Regions from separate parts of the Virgibacillus sp. FSP13 genome, predicted to be linked through region 3. Evidence: riboswitches for the same ligand, from Rfam matches in the RefSeq annotation. Region 3 holds a riboswitch; each other region holds the start of a gene.

Region 1 (2,273 bases), on a different contig from region 3:
CCAATACTTCTCCCGTTCTCATCAACTTCTTGCAACTTTTTCATAAATAAATCAGGAATGGCTACACCTGTAAAAATATCATGGGCTTTACGGCGTTCATCACCATTGTTTGTTTTCAAATCAAGGAATCCATCCATTATGTCTTTATGGAAAACATCTAGATAAATAGCTACCGCGCCTTGTCGCTGCCCAAGCTGATCGACACTGACTGCAGTATCATTCAAAAGGCGAATCCATGGAACAACGCCAGATGAATTTCCTTTAAACTTTTTAATATCTGATCCAAGTGCTCTTACCTTTCCGTAATAAGCACCAATTCCGCCGCCGTCCTTGCTGAGCCTAGCAATATCCCAGTTGTTTAGATAAATACCATCAAGCGAATCATCGACTGTGTCTATAAAACACGATGAAAGCTGGCCAAAACTTTTGCCCGCATTGGCGAGGGTTGGGGTAGCTACTGTCATGTATAAATTACTCATTGCCCAATAAGCCTCTTTGATCAATTCAAGCCGCTTCTCCTCGGCCTCATCCTTCATCAGTGTCATTGCAATAATCATGAACCGTTCTTGCGGGAGTTCGTAAATATTACGGTCATGATCCCGTGTTATGTAACGATCAGCAAGTAAAAAGAGGCCAATATAATTGAACAGTTGATCACGCTCAGGAATAATCTCCCTTCCTAATGCTATTATTTCTTCTTTGGAATAACAGTTTACTAGATTGGACGAATAAATCCCCTTTTCAGTTAGCACCTTAATTAATCTATGAAAATCGCTATAACGCTGTTCCGGATGATACCCACGGTTTTCAGCTGCCTCTTGATAGAGTTCATTTAAATACATACGCGCCGCTACAAACGTCCAGGCAGGTTCATCCATGGCAATATTATTTAATGCATAAAATAATGCGTGCTGATTTACATCCGCTTTTGAGCTATTTAGTTGGTTGATTTGCTGTTTCACTTCACGAACATCTAGCCCATATGTTTCAGCAGCTATATCAATTTGTTCCAGTACATCATTAATCTCAGTAGATGTTTTTGTCATCATACGTTAATCGCTCCCTTTTCGTTTTAGAGAATTAAAAAATCCACTCAACTACTAATTGAGTGGATGAAATGACAGCAGTTAAAAAGCATACAGAAGTCCTGTGTGCACTATAACTATCATCTCATCTTCTCAATCCCCGAAGAAGTTGAAATTTCTTAAGCAAGACAGGTCTACTGACTAATGCTTCACCCTACTCCTGAGCCCTTCCCATATAAGAAGCCGTTTAAAAATCACCAAATCGAATTGCTTCGTTTCTAATTTGGAAACCTTCTGAACGTCTATACTTATACAGTGGTTTTGCTCATTTTCGTCAGCATTTACAGTTGCGGGGGCAGTTCTGGGTTTTCACCAGATTCCCAATTAAGCCGAATGGCGTCTACGCTTAAGGCAAATACTATATATGGTTTTATCGACATTTTAATACACAATATATTGTAAATCATGTCTAAGTTCATACTAAATGAATTCTTCCCTTTTAGCAAGGGTAAAACAAAAAACTGCCTACTCATTAAAAGTAGACAGTCCACAATACTTATTTATCTACATGACTCGCCTTATCTCGATCCCAGAATTCAACACCGGAATCATCATCCAATGCATCTTTATAAAAGACTGGATCCTTACCAGCTTTTCGTTGCCTTTGATAATCTTGTAAAACACGGTTGGCAATTTTGAACAACCTGGTAATCGCGTAAAGGTTAATAAGTGCCATAATCGCCATTGTCAAATCCGCTAGTGCCCATACAAGGTCGAATGTTGCAATAGCACCAAAGACAACCATCGCCAGTACTGCAATTCGATAAATAAACAAGCCGAATTTGCTGTCTTTTACATATCCGATATTATTTTCACCGTAATAATAGTTACCTAAAATGGAGCTATAAGCAAACAGGAATATCGCAATTGCAATAAATATTGATGCCCAGTCACCGATATGAAATCCAAATGCATTTTGGGTCAACTGGATACCATCGAGCTTGCTTCCCTCATAACCACCAGCTGAAATAATAATAAACGCTGTTGCACTACAGATTAAAATGGTATCAAAGAAAACACCTAATGCTTGGATTAAACCTTGTTTAGCTGGATGTGTTACTTCAGCAGTTGCTGCCGCATTTGGAGCACTACCCATACCAGCCTCATTCGAGAATAATCCCCGTTTAATCCCCATCATGATTGCCGCACCGAATCCACCGCCGGCTACTTCACGAATACCGAATGCAT
Region 2 (2,273 bases), on a different contig from region 3:
AATAGGGTGAAGTTTTATGATATCTAAAAAACCCGAACAATACTTTTGGTCTAATTCTCCAATTCTGCTAAAGATGAAGTTAAGAGAAGCATGCAAACCCACAATGTCTAGAGCTTTCAAGCGATTTCTGCTATCATTATCACTATCAAACAAAACAGGAGAGAGAACAATGAAAGTTTACGTTGATGCTGACGCTTGTCCAGTAAAGGATATCATCATTTCCATTGCAAAAATCAATCAAATTCCTGTCATTCTTGTAAAAAGCTTTGCCCACTACTCCAACAACCAAGAGCCACAGGGGGTCGAAACGATCTATGTCGACACTGGGGCTGACTCTGCTGATTATCGGATTATGAAATTGGCACAAAAAGATGACATTATTATCACACAAGATTATGGTCTTGCTTCTTTAAGTTTAGCAAAGGGATGTGTCGTTCTACATCATAAAGGATTCGCCTACTCAAATGAGAATATCGATCAACTCCTGCAAACACGTTACGAAAGTGCCATGGCTAGAAAAAGCGGCAAACGTACAAAAGGACCCAAAGCTTTTACAGCTGAAGATGAAAAAAAATTTAGCGATCTATTTAAAAAAGTAATTGAACAAAGTTAGTTAGCACCCAAAGCTCGGCGTCCCTTTTTATCATCGTATATTTGCTCGCTTTTCCCGATTCTCCTTTCGTGATGGTGCTGTATGATATAACCTTTTCTCTTCCTCGGTTTCCGGAAAAACGTTCGGAACCGGAACCGGCTTCCCCTGTTCGTTAACAGCTACCATGGTAAGAAAAGATTCTGTTGTCAGTCTTTCTTCATTTTTAATCAAATCATTTGCGGTAACTTTCACATACACTTCCATTGAACTTGTCCCTGTATACGTCACAAATGCTTCTAATGTTAACGAATCCCCAACTTTTGCCGAAGAAAGGAAATCAACAGAATCAATCGATGCTGTAACAACTGCGCTTTTTGCATGCTTCATCGCAGTTAATGCAGCAATTTCATCAATATAAGCTAGAACCTTACCACCAAATATTGTATCTAAATGGTTTGTATCTGGTGGTAATACTAAACGAGTTTGAACGGTTTTAGAATCCTGTATAGCTATTTTTTCCATAGTAATATCCTCCCAAAAATTAAAAAACACCTTCCATAATAGAAGATGTTAAAAATGCGCACTAAAATTTAATTACATTAAATATGTATAAACGCAAAACGCAACACCCTCCTATTTCCCGTAGGATTGAAATGTCCTTCCCTATGGCAGGTCTCCTGGCTTCGAATCATCGAATCACTTTCCTTCCCGTTTCCTATTCAAAACAGTGGTTATCAAAGGATTCTCCTCGTTACAGTGGCGGGACCGCGTTGGAATTTCACCAACTTCCCTTTTCAACTTTTTATACAAGTCACCATAAGGCAAATGTATTCAATTGTATTTAGTATACCATTTTTTATTATAATGTGGGTGTTTCATCACTTTGACTATTGTAATATATATCTAATTAGATTACAATCTAATTAGATATATATTAGGGGGTACACATATGCAACTTGAACGTATCGTTAATTTTCATAAAACAATCGGAGACAAAACAAGAATTCAAATCATTGCTTTGCTAAAAGATGGCCCACTCCACGGGCAGGCAATTGCAGGGAAGCTTGGGCTGACCCCGCCTACTATCTCCTATCATATTAATAAATTAAAAGAGATCGATATCATTTACCAGCGGAGGGAGAAAAATACGATCTATTTTCACTTAAATGAGAAAAAGCTGGCATTTATGGCACAGGCAATTCTTAGGATTGGGGGAGAAAAAGAAATGGAGCAATTTCAGGTTAATAACGAAGAAAAATATAAGGTAATACAAAATTTCTTCCAAGACGGAAAACTAAAGAATATCCCTGCACAACGTAAAAAGAAACTTATTATTCTGGAATATCTTGTAAAGGGACTAGAAATAGGCAGAACATACAGCGAAAAAGAAATCAATGAACACATTAAACAATTTTATGGGGACTTTGCGACTATTAGGCGTGAATTCATCATGTGCCAATTTATGTCGAGGCAAAATGGTGAATATGAATTAAACCCCGAAGAATTGTGGCTGATCTAGTCAGCCTATTTTTTTAATCATCTAATTAGATATATATTAAATTAGATGGAATTATAATTAGGTGGTGATATAAATGAAAAATTGGATGGTTTGGAAACAAGAGAAAAATTATCAAAAGCTTTTCTGGTCTGGAACTATTAATGGAATAGGAAATCGCTTTAC
Region 3 (2,273 bases):
AAGCTACTGCGTTTATCGTCCAAAGGGGGCGAAAGCTAAATGAAACTGCCAGTAATGGAAGTATTTGGGCCAACGATTCAGGGAGAGGGAATGGTAATTGGGCAAAAAACCATGTTTGTCCGAACCGCGGGATGCGACTATTCCTGCTCCTGGTGTGACTCTAAGTTCACTTGGGATGGATCGGAAAAGGAAAACATCCAAATGATGGAGCCAGAAGATATTTGGGAGGCGTTACAGGAACAAGCAGGCGGCCGCTTTGGCCATGTAACCATTTCTGGAGGGAACCCCGGATTACTTGCGGGGTTAGATGGACTTGTTGATTTGCTTCATGGCCAGCAAATTAAAATCGCACTTGAGACACAAGGAAGTAAGTGGCAGCCATGGTTCGTAAAGATCGATGAGCTGACGATTTCACCAAAACCGCCGAGCTCTGGAATGCGGACAAATTTTGATATCCTTGACTCTATCATTGATTCGCTAACATTGCATCAGCAGGGAACATTCAGTTTAAAAGTTGTCATTTTTGATCAAGCAGATTTGGACTATGCAACGAAGCTACATCAGCGGTATCCGGATGTTCCGTTATTTTTGCAAGTGGGGAATGATGATACCGCCAACGCTGACAACGAGAAATTGCTTGAGCATTTGCTGGACCGGTATGAATGGTTGATTGATCAGGTGATGGCCAGCAACGTGTTGAAGAATGTACGCGTTTTACCACAACTGCATACGTATTTGTGGGGGAATTTGCGGGGGGTTTGATAAAGGAACATGTGCGATGATCCTGCGTTGTTTTTAATTCCAGGATTACTTGCCATAGATTAAATGTAAGAATTATTGTAATCTTTGAAAGTGAGTGATATAATTTAAGAGATTAACTGAATAGGTTAAAGATGTAGGTGCAATAAAGTTAATTCCATTTTATTGCTTAAAAGGGAAGTTCGGTGAAAACCCGACGCTGTCCCGCAACTGTGTATGGGAACGATTCGAGAAAAACCACTGTTTTCACGTATATGAAAATGGGAAGGTTCGAAAAGTGATGACCATGAGCCAGGAGACCTGCCTATGTCTAGCAACATCCATACCTACGAGGATAGGAGGTGTTACATGCGAATAAACAGATGAACATGTTCTGGAAATTTACCATGTTTATTTATGCTTTTTTTGGGATGCATGCTAACAACTTCTAAAAGGGGAGTTGTTTTTTTATTGCATTAAAAATACAGAAAATAAACAAACATCTGGGGGAAAACAATTTGTATGGAACAGTGACTTATTTCACGGAATGTTTAAAGGCAGCGATTATGAACAATTTGGCAGTTGATCAATCTTCTCCCATGCAAGTATGTTATGAACGAATGAAAAAAGAAATTGATACTTGTAAAGAGAGTGACGAAACAAAAGGACGTTATTTAATAAATCTTGAAAGGGCTTCCAATAGTGTTCTGATAGAACTAATAGGAGAGAGGGAGGAATTAAATGGAAACGGAAACTAAGTTTGTACCTGGGCTTGAAGGAGTTATTGCAGCAGAAACTGGGATTTCACTGCTTGATACTGAACAAGAGAAGATCATTATAAAGGGTTATGATTTGATCGAGTTATCTAAGAGTAGGGATTACTTAGACATTGTACATCTTTTATTTGAGGATACGCTGCCTAATCAAATCGAAAAAACAAAATTAGAGAAGAAGTTAAAGGCAAGGTATAATGTTCCATCCAATGTAATTGATGTTTTTGCATTATTGCCTAAAAAGACACACCCGATGGATGGATTAAGAACAGGCATATCCGTGCTTGCGGGGTACGAAGAGAATATTGATGATCGCTCTTTGAAGGTGAATAACAATCGTGCCTACGATCTCCTGGCAAAACTCCCTAATATTACAGTTAATAGTTATCGGGTTCTAAATAAACAAAAACCGGTTCACCCTCACAAGGATTTGTCTTATAGTGCTAATTTTTTATATATGATTACAGGGGAGGTTCCGTCTGAACAAGAGGCGAAGATTTTTGATCGATCTCTACTCTTGTATAGTGAGCACGAAATGCCGAATTCAACATTTACTGCAAGGGTAATTGCGTCGACACATTCAGATCTATATGGTGCATTAACTGGCGCAGTTTCATCACTGAAAGGTAATTTACACGGGGGGGCCAATGAGGCTGTCATGCACATGTTGCTTGAGGTAGATTCGACTGCAGGATTTGAAGAATTATTGTTGAAAAAGCTGCAACAAAAAGAGAAGATCATGGGATTTGGACATCGTGTTTA

What was found. Region 3 has a riboswitch for cobalamin ahead of ACW2QC_RS04170 (hypothetical protein). Riboswitches for the same ligand answer to the same signal wherever they lie in the genome.
Region 1: another riboswitch for cobalamin. It lies ahead of ACW2QC_RS11145 (ribonucleoside-diphosphate reductase subunit alpha); the one in region 3 lies ahead of ACW2QC_RS04170 (hypothetical protein).
Region 2: another riboswitch for cobalamin. It lies ahead of ACW2QC_RS11665 (acyl-CoA thioesterase); the one in region 3 lies ahead of ACW2QC_RS04170 (hypothetical protein).

What each region holds. Positions count from the first base shown of each region.
Region 1 is NZ_JBSVKG010000011.1:5,858-8,130, forward strand. It holds gene ACW2QC_RS11145 (ribonucleoside-diphosphate reductase subunit alpha) at 1-1,049, opposite strand, end outside; cobalamin riboswitch at 1,196-1,445, opposite strand; gene ACW2QC_RS11150 (alanine/glycine:cation symporter family protein) at 1,582-2,273, opposite strand, start outside.
Region 2 is NZ_JBSVKG010000012.1:18,742-21,014, reverse strand. It holds gene ACW2QC_RS11670 (YaiI/YqxD family protein) at 170-613, shown strand; gene ACW2QC_RS11665 (acyl-CoA thioesterase) at 644-1,114, opposite strand; cobalamin riboswitch at 1,243-1,426, opposite strand; gene ACW2QC_RS11660 (DUF2087 domain-containing protein) at 1,542-2,111, shown strand; gene ACW2QC_RS11655 (MFS transporter) at 2,185-2,273, shown strand, end outside.
Region 3 is NZ_JBSVKG010000003.1:76,601-78,873, forward strand. It holds gene ACW2QC_RS04160 (6-carboxytetrahydropterin synthase) at 1-43, shown strand, start outside; gene queE (7-carboxy-7-deazaguanine synthase QueE) at 40-762, shown strand; cobalamin riboswitch at 881-1,081, shown strand; gene ACW2QC_RS04170 (hypothetical protein) at 1,257-1,496, shown strand; gene mmgD (citrate synthase) at 1,480-2,273, shown strand, end outside.